Regions from separate parts of the Ruegeria sp. YTSC192 genome, predicted to be linked through region 1. Evidence: riboswitches for the same ligand, from Rfam matches in the RefSeq annotation. Region 1 holds a riboswitch; each other region holds the start of a gene.

Region 1 (3,506 bases):
GTCGAGACGGGCAGGGTGGAATAGTCATCCAGCCGCGTGTCCTCGCGACCGTCGGCAGGCAGCACGGCCAGCGCAATTCCCTTGGCCTGCGCCAGCGACAGAACCTGTTGCAGCCCGTAGGCCCAGTAAGGCACGCCGCCAATCAGGCGGATCAGAATGCCCTTGGCGCCCTCAAGCGTCTGTTCCACATAGGTGTCCACGGACAGAGGGTGCTTCAACGCCGTCAGGTTCGCCAACCGCATCGTGGGCATGCGCCCCTCGGGCCCGCCACCACGATGCCAGCCCGCCGCGAAAGCGCCAAGGTCGCTGTCCGAGAAGGACAGCACCACCAGATCCGCCGGGCTCTGGCCCAGATCGGTTGGGGTTTCGGTTTCCTCTAACCCGTGGCTTTCGCGGAAGACGACGTGCATGGGTCTTACTCGGCGGCCTCGGTGACGCCTACGAGGATATCGCGGATTGCAGCTTCCTTGATGTCGTCATGTTCGGCAATCACCACCATGCGTGAGCGGCGTTCTTCACCCGGTTCCCACGGACGGTCGTATTGGTGACGCACACGGGCACCCACGGCCTGCACCAGCAGGCGCATTGGCTTGCCCTGAACAGCGGCATAGCCTTTGACGCGCAGAATGTTCAGCTCATTGGCCAGACGCTCGATCTTGGCGACCAGATCGGCGGGATCGGACTGTTCCGGCAGATCAACGATGATGCTTTCGAAATCATCATGCTCGTGATCGTGGTGGCCATCGTGATGGCTGGGACGTGCGTCCATGTCATCCTCGGCAGCGGCTTCCAGCCCCAGCACGACGCGCACGTCCACGGCACCTTCGGCCACTTCGACCACGGGCAGGGCGCGCGGAGCTTCGGCAGCGATGATCTCTTTGGCTTTGGCCACGCCTTCGGGGCCGGCCAGATCGGGTTTGGTCAGCAGGATGATATCGGCGCAGGAGATCTGATCTTCGAACACCTCGGACAGGGGCGTTTCATGGTCGATTGAATCGTCGGCGAGGCGCTGGGCGTCCACGGCTTCGACATTCGGGGCAAAGCGACCGGCGGCTACAGCCTCGGCATCGGCCAGCGCGATCACGCCGTCCACGGTGATCTTGGATCGGATATCGGGCCAGTCGAAGGCCTTCAGCAGCGGCTTGGGCAGCGCCAGACCGCTGGTTTCGATCAGGATGTGATCTGGGCGCGGCTCCAGCGCCATCAGGGCTTCGATGGTAGGGATGAAGTCGTCAGCCACAGTGCAGCAGATGCAGCCGTTCGCCAGTTCCATGATGTTTTCCGCCGGGCAGTCGGGGATCGCGCAGGACTTCAGGATATCGCCATCAACGCCGACATCGCCAAATTCGTTGACCACCACGGCCAGCCGCTTGCCCTGCGGGTTCTGCATCAGGTGGCGCACCAGCGTGGTTTTGCCCGAGCCCAGAAAGCCGGTGATCACGGTGACGGGAAGTTTTTCGAGGTTGCTCATTTCAGGGCTCCAATCGGGGGAATGCGGGCTGCGCAGTTTTTGCGGAAATGTTCGGGGCGTTCGCGCCATTTTACCAAGCCGTCTTCGGTCGCCAGATATTTGGTCACACCTTCAACGATGGTTTCGACGTGATCGGTTTCGTTCAGGTTCTCATACACGAAGGTCCAACGAGACGGCCCGCCACGCAGAACGATCGAGCACCCCTGATCGCAATTCGAAAGGCATTCGACGGGTTTTAGGTTGATCCCATCCGGCAGGTCCGCCGCTTCCAGCGCCTTGTGCAACAAGCTGCCCGGGCGCTGTTCGTCATCCTCAACGGGCAGGCCGCGACGGCAGGTGGTGCAAACCAGCAGGTCAACTGGTGTGGTCTCGGTCATGTCTCTCATCCCCCCAAAACCTTTTCGTGGGGGACGGGGTTTCATGCGGGCCACGTTTTCCGACATGGACCCGACACCGGCTCACCCCGTCCGGTTACATCTTCGGGCGTTGGCAGGTCTCCCGGCTTGCGGATATCAGAGCACGCTCTGTCGGATGTCCCGCCTTCCCGGCATTTGGCCAGTGGCTTGGGCACCCTCTCCGGTCACGGTCGCGGGGGCGGCTGCGTTTGACGGAAAATCCGCTGACGCATTCCCTTTTCATCTGTTTTCACAGACACCAACAGATGGCTCATGCGGCACGCACCCGCAACTTGTCAAGCGCGTTGCAGCCCAGACCTCAAAGCCACGTTGAAAAGCGACCTGCTAGCGTCGCTAGGCGGCATAAACGGAACACAGGCGCATGGTCGCATGGCGCAAAAGCGCAAACGGATAGTAAGCCCATGAAGTTGGGTTTCATCGGGCTTGGGAATGTGGGCGGCAAAGGCAACATAGTCCGGTGTTTCGAAAAGCGGTTCGCCAATCTCGTGGTAAGCGTGGCCACGGGCATTCTTGACGATGACGCTCCTCACCTTGTCAGAATCGGGTCAAAGCGTGAATGGCTGGAGGTTGTCGAACAAGGGAAGCTGTCCGTCTGGCCTACTCTTAAGGGATCGGACTACGTGTCGGTTGCTTCGCGGAAGTGATGCTGCTTCCGGATGCGTTGTCGGATCGGGATAAGCGCGGCCAGATCGCATATATCCCCGCCGCTTCAGCCCTTGAGCAACTGATTGCAGAGACGCCGGAGGGCCAAGATGCGCTGCTGGTATCAGAGCTTGGCAGGCCTTTGACGGCCCGTTGGGCATCGAACCAGATTGCCAAGTGGCGGCGCGAAGCTCAGATCCCCCTTGGATCGACGGCAGAGAGAAGACACTGTCTGACACGCGCGGGACGGCGGCGACAAGATTGCTGAATGCCGATCTGTCTTTGCGCCAAATCGCAGTTCTGATGGGTTGGTCGGTTCGCTACGCGGCGCAGGTAATCGAACATTATGCGCAGGTTAGCCCGGGCGAAAGCCATGCGGTTCTGCGCAAGCTCAATCGAGCAAAATCACTGTCTCAAGACACAAAAATGTAAACGCCCCTGTAAACGCGGGGCCTCAAACACGGCAAGGAGTAATGTAAGTGATTGTTTTTAAATGGAGGCGAGTACCTGTTTTGAAATCGAACCCTGTCAGAATTAATGGATAATAAAAACAGATACTTAAACCCATCTCGCATTCTTCGTAACCAAGAAATGTTGCGGGATTTGTTGCGGGATTTTGGTCAGCTCATTTAGAGATCCAAATTTTGTCGTGCTGCTGTGGGTAAGTGTTTGCTGACGCTTTAACTTCGGACGAAACGTAGCCTCTTTGAACCCGCTTTAAACCAGTCCAAAACTTTCGAATTTCCAATATGCGAGAGTTCTTTGAGTAGTCGACGTAATGATCTTCATTCTGACCGTCTTTTTGTCTCATAATGGAGGCGTGTTTAGGATAGTCGCCTTTGGCGATCTGTAACACATGGTCGGCGGAGTGGAGCGTGTTTAAAGCATCTTCCAAGACAGCCTCGGTAGCTGCCCTGAAGTCTTCGTGACAAAGTGCGAGGCACGAAATGAACCCTCGTGTAAAGAACTTCAAGTCC
Region 2 (3,506 bases), on a different contig from region 1:
TACGAGGACCCCGAGGGCGACGCGCGCCGTATCCTCAGCGATGAATGGGACGACAAACCCAAGCAATAGCTGGCTGAGGGTGCAATATCACAGTTGATCCCAACCGCCCTTGAAATTGCCGCAATGCCCGGCTATGTCCGGCCTATCCGCAAGCAGAGAGATCCCGCCAAATGGCTACCACCAACCCGATCCAGTTCATTCAGCAAGTTCGAGCCGAAGTTTCCAAGGTCGTCTGGCCGACCCGGCGCGAGGTGCTGTTGACCACGGTCATGGTGTTCATCATGGCTGCTCTGACCGCTGTTTTCTTTGCTCTGGTCGATCTGGGCATTCGTGGCGGCTTGCAACTGATCCTGGGCGCGTTCAGCTAACCGCTCTCAGGCGCGGAAACACCGCAGCCCCCCTTGCACAGCGCTGAATCTCAGAGTAGTTCACACGGGACTATTCGGAATGGGCGTGTGGCGATTCGGGCTGCGCGCCGCTTTTTATTCCGGAACACGCGGGCAGGCCGCGACAGGATTTCAATACAGGGCGAACCCGCGATGCGGGACTTGGCCCAAGACAAACAAGGACGACAGGTTCATGGCGAAACGGTGGTACTCGGTCAGCGTTCTTTCGAATTTCGAAAAGAAGATCGCAGAGCAGATCCGCACGTCGGTGGCTGAACAGGGCCTTGAGGACGATATCGACGAAGTACTGGTCCCCACCGAAGAGGTGATCGAAGTGCGTCGGGGCAAGAAAGTCACGACCGAGCGCCGCTTCATGCCCGGCTACGTGCTGGTGCATATGGAAATGTCGGATCAGGGCTATCACCTGATCAACTCGATCAACCGCGTCACCGGCTTCCTTGGTCCCCAAGGCCGTCCGATGCCGATGCGCGACGCCGAGGTAAACCAGATCCTGAACCGCGTTCAGGAAGGTGAAGAAGCGCCCAAGCTGATGATCAGCTTCGAGGTCGGCGAGAAGGTCAAAGTCAACGACGGCCCGTTCGAGGATTTCGACGGCATGGTCGAAGGCGTGGACGACGAAGCGCAAAAGCTGAAGGTTTCGGTCTCGATCTTTGGTCGGGAAACGCCGGTGGAACTGGACTTTACGCAGGTCACCAAGCAGGGCTGAAACCACTCTCAGCGAATTGCTATCAGCCGCGATGTCCGACACATCGCGGCTTTCTTTTTTTAAAGCGGCATTGCGCGAACGTGCATTCAAAATTCGCTGTCGCACGATCAAATGCCGCAGACATAGCTTGTCCCCGACCTTTGCCCATGTAATGTCGCGCTGATGGTGGCCTTCGAGAGGAGGTCTTAATTGGGAACCGGGTGAAAATCCCGGACTGCCCCCGCAACTGTAAGTAGCCAAAGATTGTTGAGCTACAAGTCAGGATACCTGCCATCTTAGCGCAACCGCCGGGAGATTCCGGCCCTTCTACATGCGTCGGGTGGACGCGAAAGGAACTCTACAATGCATATCGAACCTGGCGTCGTTGATGGCGCAAAAATGGTCTTCGCCTACGGGACGGCTGCGGCCGCCGCAGGTTATTCTTTGAAACTGATTAACGATGATCTCAAAACCCATTCCATAGCCTCATTCTGTGTACGCTGGGTTGTTGCCGCAATCGGCGTTTTCATTTTCTTCGAAGTCTTCCCGCATTTCGCGGTTGGCATCTCAGAGGTGCATTTCATATTGGGCACGACCCTGTTCTTGCTGCTTGGGGCTGGTCCGGCGGCGCTTGGCCTGGCGGGTGGTCTGGCAATCCAGGGCTTCCTGTTTGCGCCGTCTGATTTGCCGATGTACTTCGTCAACATCTCGACCCTGCTGTTCCCGCTATTCGCGGTGGATGCGCTGGCCAAGAAGATCATTCCGCCAAGCGTCAGCTATGTCGATCTGCAGTATCTGGACGTGCTAAAGCTGTCTGCCGTCTATCAGGGCGGCGTTGTTGCCTGGGTCGCTTTCTGGGCAATTTACGGGCAAGGCGTTGGTGCCGAAAACCTCTCGGCCGTGACCAGCTTTGGTATGGCATACCTGTTGGTGATCGTGATCGAACCGGTTGCCGATCTGGCGGTGCTTGCGAGTGCCAAAGGCATGCGGGCCTTGACCGACCGGGGCATCTTCACCCACCGCTTGCACAACGCCGCTGCATAGGTGCAAAACCATTGATCTGTGGCGCACACCGCGCCACAGATCACTTTGACCGGTTAGCGAAACGGTCACACGCATTGGCAACGTGCCCCTTTGCTTGCTCGGCTTCGGACGCGGTCACTCCGACTTCCATCAGTCGCCCCCTTGCCAACCCCTCCGTTCCCCTGTAAACGCCGCCTCTATCGTCTTCGGGCGAGATTCTCTCGTGGGAGGTTTCAGGGATCGCGATCCCGGATCGGACCACGCAACATAAACTGGTCGGGGCGCGCCCCAACCGAGTTGAAAGGAAAACCAAATGGCCAAGAAGCTTGCTGGTACAATGAAGCTGCAGGTTCCTGCAGGTCAGGCGAACCCGTCGCCGCCAGTTGGTCCGGCGCTGGGTCAGCGCGGCATCAACATCATGGAATTCTGCAAGGCGTTCAACGCCAAGACCGCAGACATGGAGCAAGGCGCCCCTTGCCCGACCGTGATCACCTATTATCAGGACAAGTCCTTCACCATGGACATCAAGACGCCGCCCGCGTCTTATTACCTGAAAAAAGCGGCTGGTCTGAAGCCGGTTGGCAAGCGTAACCGCCCCCGTGGTGCGGAAAACCCCGGTCGTGAGACCGTGGCAACCGTGACCACCAAGCAGGTTCGCGAAATCGCCGAAGCCAAAATGAAAGATCTCAACGCCAACGACGTCGAAGGCGCAATGCAGATCATCCTGGGCTCGGCCCGCTCTATGGGCATCGAGGTGAAGTAAGATGGCAAAACTCGGTAAACGTACCCGCGCTGCGCGCGAAGCTGTCGCTGGCAAGGAAAACCTGTCGGTTGAAGAAGCAGTTGCCCTGGTAAAAGGCAACGCGACCTCGAAATTTGACGAGACCATCGAAATCGCGATGAACCTGGGCGTTGACACCCGTCACGCAGACCAGATGGTTCGTGGCGTTGTTGGCCTGCCGAACGGCACCGGCAAAGCGATGCGCGTTGCTGTATTCGCTCGTGGCCCCAAGGCTGATGAGGCGAAAGAAGCTGGCGCAGACATCATTGGCGCGGAAGACCTGATGGAAACCATTCAGGGCGGCACCATTGAATTCGATCGCTGCATCGCGACCCCTGACATGATGCCAATCGTTGGCCGTCTGGGTAAAGTTCTGGGCCCGCGCAACCTGATGCCGAACCCCAAAGTCGGCACCGTGACCATGGACGTGAAAGCGGCCGTGGAAGCAGCCAAGGGCGGCGAAGTACAGTTCAAAGCTGAAAAAGGTGGTGTTGTTCACGCCGGTGTTGGCAAAGCGTCATTTGACGAAGCCAAGCTGGCCGAAAACGTTCGCGCCTTCATCTCGGCTGTTGCAAAAGCCAAGCCGTCGGGCGCCAAAGGCACCTACATG
Region 3 (3,506 bases), on a different contig from region 1:
AGCGCTGCCTGCCAGTGCGCTTAGTACCGCAGCGGACAAGAGTTTCTGTTTCATCGTTTTCTCCTGCTAAGATGAAAGCTTACGTTTTCGGATGTCCAGCGCGGGGATCACGCGTCCTTCGTGCTGGAAACACAAATAGTCAACACCAAAAGTCTCGCGCACGCGGTCCGGTGTCAGAACCTCGGAGACGGGGCCGAAGGCCGTCAGCTTCGCGTTCTTCATCAGGGCCACGTGGCTGGCGAATTCCGGGATCATGACCAGATCGTGGACGATCATCACAACCGTCACGCCCAACTCGGCGACCAAGGACAGCATGTGTCCCTTGGCATCAGGGTCCAGATGGTTGGTTGGCTCATCCAGAAACAGCAGCGAGGGGTTCTGGGCCAAAGCCCTTGCGATATGGGCGCGCTGGCGCTCTCCGCCGGACAGTTTTGCCATCTGCTTGCCCGCCAGATGGGACAGTTCGGTTGTGTCGAGCACGCGCTGTAGGTCAGTCTGGAGAGCCTCGGCGGATTTGTCGGCCCTGATCGGGATTTGCCCCAGCGCCACATAGTCGCGCAGTTTCAGCCGCCCGTCGGGCATTTCCTGCTGGCCGACGACGGCAATCCGTCTGGCCCGTTCCAGCGACGACAAGCTCCGCAGGCTTTGCCCCTGTATGCGCACATCTCCCAGCGCCAGTTTTGCGATACCGCACAACAGATTGAGGAGCGTCGTCTTGCCGGCCCCGTTCGGGCCAGCGACGGCCAAAATCGCGCCTTCCTCAAGCGTGAACGAGGTGTCGCGCAGCAGAACATCCCCGTTCAGGGCGTAGTATTCCAGATTTTCGGCGACCAGAAAGCTCATTCCGTGCCCTCCGGTGGCAGGCTGGGCATGCGTGACAGGGTTTTGGTATAAAGCGCCAAAGGACGGGTCGAGGCGCTGGTCCAGCCATCCTGACTGTCGCGGAATTGATGGGCGAACTCTGCCAAAGCGCTCAGATCGGCGGTGGATTGGATGTCGCCAAACAGATACTGCGCCTTGCCTCTGGCTTGCAGCCCAACCGTCATCGGGCGGTCGCACCCGGCCATACAGTCGATCAGGCGTGTCGAGAACCCGTCAGGCAGTTGGCGGTCCAGTGTTTCTTTCGCCTCACGCGCGGGGATCGGGCCATTGCAGGTGCCGCATATCAGAACAACGTGATCAGCCATGGCACGCGTCGCCAACTTGAGCAAAAGCCAAGCTAAGGGAAAAGCCATGATTTGTGTAAGCACACATTTGTGCCATCGAGCCTCCTTCCAGGACGCCCCGCCCCGGGTTGGTTAATCTGCGATGGCAGGTCTCCTGACTTGCGGGTCGTCGCTTGGCCAACCTTCCCGACCTTGGGGGCCAGTGGTTCTGTGGCGTCGCTCTCCGCTTACAGTTGCGGGGGCAGTCACGGCATTGGCCCTGGGGCCGCACCGTATTCCCATTTTCATCCCCAAGGCACAGGCCGTCGGGAACCATCCAGAGCAGCTAGTCTGCTGGCGCTCATATTGTCAAGCGTCGGAATCGCGTTATTGCACCACGCGCAGGGCCGGTCTGCGGGTCGGTTGATTTGGCCGGGCGCCATCGGTCGGGAACTGGTTGGCCAATGTCAGACCGGCCTGTATCAGATGGGCATCCGGATAGCCTCCGGCCAGTTCGCTCACGGCATCGCGCGCGGCGGGGGTTTCATCGCGCCGCATGTGATGCAGCATCCGCAACAGGGCACGTTCGTCACATGTCAGCTCGTTCCGTGCTTCAACACAGAGCGGGTTGTTGAAAGCCAGACCCAGAGGGCGGGTGTGCAGCGTGGCCTTGATAACCTTGAAGGTCAGATGCGCCAGAACCAGCCCCCGATCGCGCCCCCAACGTTCAGTCGCGACCGTAAAGGCAATTTGCCACGCATGGGATTCCGGCTCGGCGAAGCTGAGGATGAAGTGCCGCATAACCGGTAGCAAACCGCGCTCGAAATCGTCAAATTCGTCGCGGATCACTGTTTCGTCGGATGCCGACCGGTTCATACACGTTCCCTTTCGGTTTCGGGGGTTTGGGTCATCAAGGGGCGGACGTTTTGCGGAAGGGTTTCGGGATCAACAGGCGTTTCAGGACGCGGCGATGCGGCGCAGGCGGGAAAGCTGAGGTCGGCCTGGATCGCCTGCCTCAGTTTCGGTTTCAACGCACAGCCATGGCGGCTGGCAATGGCATCCATGGCCAAAAGGTCGGCAAGGGATTGTCTCATGTCAGATCATCTTCCGGTCACAAAAATTAGACCGGGCGATGATTCCAGGGGGATCTGACTGGGTCAGCATTTAACTGACGAAAAGAGTCGGATAATACAAGCCCTAAGTTTCAGGCGACCTCAGTCAGCGGGCGCAGCAGAAAGTCAGAGGCATGATTGGCCTAAAGTTCGTGCGACCAGGGCGGGTTGGCCCCTGCGCGCGAGACGGTTACGGCGGCGACCTCTGTGCCCAGGGTCAAAGCATCGCGCAGCATGTCCGGGGACAGTGTTTTCAAACCAAGTTTTGTCAGTTGGCCAGCCCTGTCCAACGACGCCAATATCCCCGCGTTGAACGTATCCCCCGCCCCAACCGTATCCACAACCTGCACCGATTTGACAGGGACAGAGACCACAGCACCATTGCTCAGATAGCCCGAAGCGCCCTCGCTTCCACGAGTGACAATGACGGCGGAAGGACCCGCCTGAAGCAGCAGGGGCACCTTGTGGTCGTGGCTTTCAGGGCCGGGAACGATCCAGTCCAGATCCTCGTCCGAGACTTTGACGATATCCGCCTGTTCGATCATTCGGTTCAACCGCGTGCGGTAGCGGGTCTGATCCTGTATGAAACCGGGGCGAATGTTGGGGTCCAACATCACAGCACAGTTCGCACCATGACGCGCCAGCATCGCAGTATAGGCATCCGCGCAGGGCTCGCACGCTAGGCTGATGCCGCCAAAATACAGCGCCGAAACAGCGGGGAGTTGGTCGGGCATGTCGTCGGCCCGCAGCATCCGGCCTGCAGTGTTTTCATCAACAAATGTGTATGTGGCGTGGCCGTCTTTCAGTTGAACAAACGCCAGCGTGGTCGGCCTGTCTGACGCAATGCAGTGCGAGATATCCACATGGCTGGCCCGCAGGTCATCCGCCAGTTGCTGCCCGAACACATCCGAAGACAGACCGGTCAGCAGGCCAACGGGCGCGCCCAACCGGCCCAAAGCGATAGAGGTGTTGAATAAAGCTCCGCCAGAATGGGGAACGAAACCGTCCCGCCCGGACAGGGTCGGCTCGGCAATCATGTCGATCAGGGCTTCACCGCAACACAGGATCATCCCACATCCTTTTCTATTAAGCGTTCAGTTACCGCTGAAGTGCATTTTTACCGAAGTTGTTAGCGCCAACAATGCCAAATTCAGCCTGTTCCGAAACATAAAGGTTCATCGACTGGCGCAGCTCGCTGAAGCGACCGCCCGCGTTGAAGGCATTGCGGAAAGCCTCGCCAAACATCCAA
Region 4 (3,506 bases), on a different contig from region 1:
GGCAGGATCAGGCAACGGCCACAATCCGCGAGGATGACGCCCGAGGCCGTCACACCACAACGTCTCGCGCCTTGCATCCGATGCAAAACGGCGGTTGGCTGGTCGACACCCCCGGCATGCGCGCCCTGCGCCTGCTCGATGCGCAGGACGGGGTGGACGAAGTGTTCGCGGACATTCTGGAACTGGCCCAAACCTGCCGGTTCTCGGATTGCCAGCATGAGGCCGAGCCCGGCTGCGCTGTGCAGGCGGCGATAGAAGCGGGCACGCTGGATGCGGATCGGCTGGACCGTTGGCGCAAGCTACGGCGCGAGGATCAGCGCAACTCTGAAACCGTGGCCGAGGCGCGGGCGCGCGACAAGGCTTTCGGCAAGATGGTCCGAACCGCGATGCACGGAAAATCCGCGCGGCGCGGCGATTGAAACACGGGCTGAAAAAGGGGCGTCGGTCCGCCGGCGCCCCCCATCAAGCGATCAATCGGGGCCAGAGCGCCGCATTTCGGCGAGCAAACACACCGATATGGCCGATTTCCGGAACGCCAAACTCTTCCGGTGACAACAGGTGACGGCGTGCCTTCGGCCCGTAAAGTTCAGCCAACCGCCAAACGGCGGCTTCTGGGACCATCTCATCGTCAGTGCAGGCAAACAGGTCGACGGGAACATTAGCCTCTTTCCATGTAGCTTGCGGCAGGTTGTCTCCGATCTCGGGCAGATAGCTGTTCGGCGCGGTGCACCATTTGCGCCATTGCCAGTAGACCGCAGGCGGTAGGTCTGTACCGAATCCGAGTGCCTTGCCCGGTAAATACCCCAGACCGCGCACGATCAGAGGCACATGCCCATACCAGAACAACCCTGCCAGAGCGCGGTACGGCCAAGGATGATCGCCTAGTTTCACAAGGCCTGAACAGACACAGATCATGCGATCAATCTTGTCGATATCCGGCTGCACCGGCCCCAGCATCCCTCCGAGCGAATGGCCAATCGACCATTGCTGCGCCAGTGGGAACTGGCGGCGCATCTCGGCCCGTGCGGCGGGCATGTCCCGCAACGCCCAATCCTCCATTGATATCTTCGACCGACGCTGCGGCCCCGATTTCGAATGACCGAATTCCCGGTAGTCATAGATCAGACAGGCGATATTCCGATCCGACGCCAACCACTGTGCGAAATGCTTGTAGTATTCACGCGGAACCCCTGTCGCGCTGTGGACCACCACAACGGTTTCGGGCTGCGCCACGGGCCGGTAGATCCGCCCGGACAGGGCACCATCCCCCACCGGAATCCGAACATCTTCGATCAGCACTGTTTGGTTTGAATCCAACATGGGCATCCTCGGCGGAAAACTGAACTAATGAGTTCATATTGCTACATGACCCCAGACCGCCCATGCTAGTCAACCGCGATCCCGCATGACTATGCGTCCACTTTGCGCGCTGTCTTTCCGCAGCGCAGAAAGTTCAACTTGACTCAACATGGATATGAACGCTAGCGATGGTGCGATGGTTCCCGGCTTTCACAAGAGGTCGGGATGAAAAGGGAACACGGTGCGGTTTTCCCCGGCTTGCTCGGGATGAACCAAATCCGCGACTGCCCCCGCAACTGTAAGCGGCAAGCAATGTCGAAGATCCACTGGCCGAAAGGCCGGGAAGGTCGACAAAGCGATGACCCGCAAGTCAGGAGACCTGCCATCGTCAACATAACCCAAACTCGGGCGGGGTGTCCGGGCAGGCCGTGACAGACCCTATCTGCCCACCTGATCCCAGCCCCTGTCCACCGCGCGGAGGGCGCAGGATGATCTGGAAGACGAAGACTCATAGGTTCTCAGCAACCATCTGCCAACATACGGGCAAGACATGCCCTGCATTGGCACGGCTGGCGCGTTCAATGGTTGACGCACTGGACCAAGCCGGTCCGGCGACCACATCGGATTTTGAAATCGAAGGCAGTAGCGACCTGACCCATTGCTCGGATGGATGCCACGCCCGGTTTCGGGCCAGCCAGTCTAAGGTGCGGGTCTACTGCGGAGCGGACCCTGATACCGAAAGCGAGACCCTCGATCGCTATGCTGACCTTTTGTTCGGCACTGAAACCGCTAGCCTGCCTGCCGCTGCGATGACATCCCTGCCCTGCGCCATGCTCGAGGCATCAGTGATTGCGACGCGCAAACCGGCCCCGGCGGAACTGCAGCTGCCGGCTTAGAGCGTTTCGGGTTTAGCTTGAGACACAAATACCCTGCCACGCCTGCGGCGTTCTCGGGACATTAGTGTCGCAGATTGCTTTAGATAAAACCCGAAACGCTTTAGGAGTCTGCCAAAGCTCGGGCGGGCAAGGTGGCCCAGTGCTTCTGCGCGTCGGTTTCGACCGCGCAGGGGCGTAGCTTACGTAACCGGTCCAGCGCTTGGATTGGAAGCTCGCCACATTCGATCATCAACCGCAACACAACCATGCCAGAGCGACCGCATCCGCCCTTGCAATGAACTAGAACGCGCCCTCCGCCCGACAAAGCCTGACGCGCCGCGGCACTGACATCGGGCCATTGCGCATCAACCTCTGCCGGGGGCACGCCGAAATCCTGAATCGGCAGATGTACCCACCGGCTGGCGCGCCCCTGAATATCGCGGCCAAACTCGCGGGCTCCGAATTGGACCAACTCGGCCTCGGTTGTCATCGACAGCACGAGGCCCGGCTTCCAATCTCCGATCGTTTCAAGGTCGCCAGCGTAGTCGCCGCCTTTTCCCGGCATCGACGTCAGTGCAAGTGTGCCCCCACCCACTTGCAAAGCATGAATGACCAAATTCGTCATGACAGCATCCCCCCGGAAGCGTTAATCCTGACTTTAAGCCTGAGTCACAATCCGCAGACTGTACCCTTGACGCGCCGGTTTCCAAAACAAAATCGTTCTTCAACTCATGTGGACGCGGGCGGCACGGGCCTTTACGCTGCGGTGACGTCCCGAATCCGCCAGAGTAGACATGACCGACCCAGACAGCCCCGCCTATCAGGTTCTCGCCCGCAAATATCGCCCGGAAACCTTTGCCGATCTGGTGGGTCAGAACGCGATGGTCCGCACGCTGAAAAACGCGTTCGAGGCGGATCGCATCGCGCAAGCCTTTGTAATGACAGGCATTCGCGGGACCGGTAAAACCACGACCGCGCGGATCATTGCGAAAGGTATGAATTGTATCGGGCCGGACGGAAATGGCGGACCCACGACCGAGCCTTGCGGCCAATGCGAACACTGCATCGCCATCATGGAAGGCCGTCATGTCGACGTGATGGAAATGGACGCCGCCAGCCGTACCGGCGTGAATGATATTCGCGAGATCATCGACAGTGTCCGCTACCGCGCTGCCTCGGCCCGCTACAAGATCTACATCATCGACGAGGTCCACATGCTGTCGACCAGCGCCTTCAACGCGCTGCTCAAGACGCTTGAGGAGCCGCCGGCGCACGTGAAATTCATCTTTGCCACAACCGAGATTCGCAAGGTCCCCGTCACGGTTCTGTCAC

What was found. A riboswitch is a leader RNA that binds a small molecule or an ion and turns the genes downstream of it on or off. The one in region 1 is predicted to bind cobalamin.
Region 2: linked by a shared signal. The riboswitch ahead of AC2FD8_RS00075 (energy-coupling factor ABC transporter permease) and the one ahead of AC2FD8_RS05125 (DUF1636 family protein) in region 1 are both predicted to bind cobalamin.
Region 3: linked by a shared signal. The riboswitch ahead of AC2FD8_RS08470 (DUF1636 family protein) and the one ahead of AC2FD8_RS05125 (DUF1636 family protein) in region 1 are both predicted to bind cobalamin.
Region 4: linked by a shared signal. The riboswitch ahead of AC2FD8_RS00215 (hypothetical protein) and the one ahead of AC2FD8_RS05125 (DUF1636 family protein) in region 1 are both predicted to bind cobalamin.

The regions. Positions count from the first base shown of each region.
Region 1 covers NZ_JBXWMG010000002.1:371,485-374,990, reverse strand. The annotation lists gene cobN (cobaltochelatase subunit CobN) at 1-410, opposite strand, end outside; gene cobW (cobalamin biosynthesis protein CobW) at 416-1,471, opposite strand; gene AC2FD8_RS05125 (DUF1636 family protein) at 1,468-1,848, opposite strand; cobalamin riboswitch at 1,943-2,145, opposite strand; gene AC2FD8_RS05120 (hypothetical protein) at 2,289-2,531, shown strand; gene AC2FD8_RS05115 (hypothetical protein) at 2,683-2,961, shown strand; gene AC2FD8_RS05110 (hypothetical protein) at 3,155-3,506, opposite strand, start outside.
Region 2 covers NZ_JBXWMG010000001.1:17,991-21,496, reverse strand. The annotation lists gene ccoS (cbb3-type cytochrome oxidase assembly protein CcoS) at 1-69, shown strand, start outside; gene secE (preprotein translocase subunit SecE) at 171-368, shown strand; gene nusG (transcription termination/antitermination protein NusG) at 580-1,113, shown strand; cobalamin riboswitch at 1,260-1,402, shown strand; gene AC2FD8_RS00075 (energy-coupling factor ABC transporter permease) at 1,456-2,136, shown strand; gene rplK (50S ribosomal protein L11) at 2,429-2,878, shown strand; gene rplA (50S ribosomal protein L1) at 2,880-3,506, shown strand, end outside.
Region 3 covers NZ_JBXWMG010000004.1:288,813-292,318, forward strand. The annotation lists gene AC2FD8_RS08460 (ABC transporter substrate-binding protein) at 1-54, opposite strand, end outside; gene AC2FD8_RS08465 (ABC transporter ATP-binding protein) at 67-843, opposite strand; gene AC2FD8_RS08470 (DUF1636 family protein) at 840-1,187, opposite strand; cobalamin riboswitch at 1,294-1,498, opposite strand; gene AC2FD8_RS08475 (hypothetical protein) at 1,533-2,021, opposite strand; gene AC2FD8_RS08480 (hypothetical protein) at 2,018-2,239, opposite strand; gene AC2FD8_RS08485 (carbohydrate kinase family protein) at 2,401-3,327, opposite strand; gene AC2FD8_RS08490 (glucokinase) at 3,356-3,506, opposite strand, start outside.
Region 4 covers NZ_JBXWMG010000001.1:47,648-51,153, forward strand. The annotation lists gene rsgA (ribosome small subunit-dependent GTPase A) at 1-419, shown strand, start outside; gene AC2FD8_RS00210 (alpha/beta hydrolase family protein) at 463-1,320, opposite strand; cobalamin riboswitch at 1,480-1,701, shown strand; gene AC2FD8_RS00215 (hypothetical protein) at 1,881-2,195, shown strand; gene AC2FD8_RS00220 (protein-tyrosine phosphatase family protein) at 2,296-2,799, opposite strand; gene AC2FD8_RS00225 (DNA polymerase III subunit gamma/tau) at 2,969-3,506, shown strand, end outside.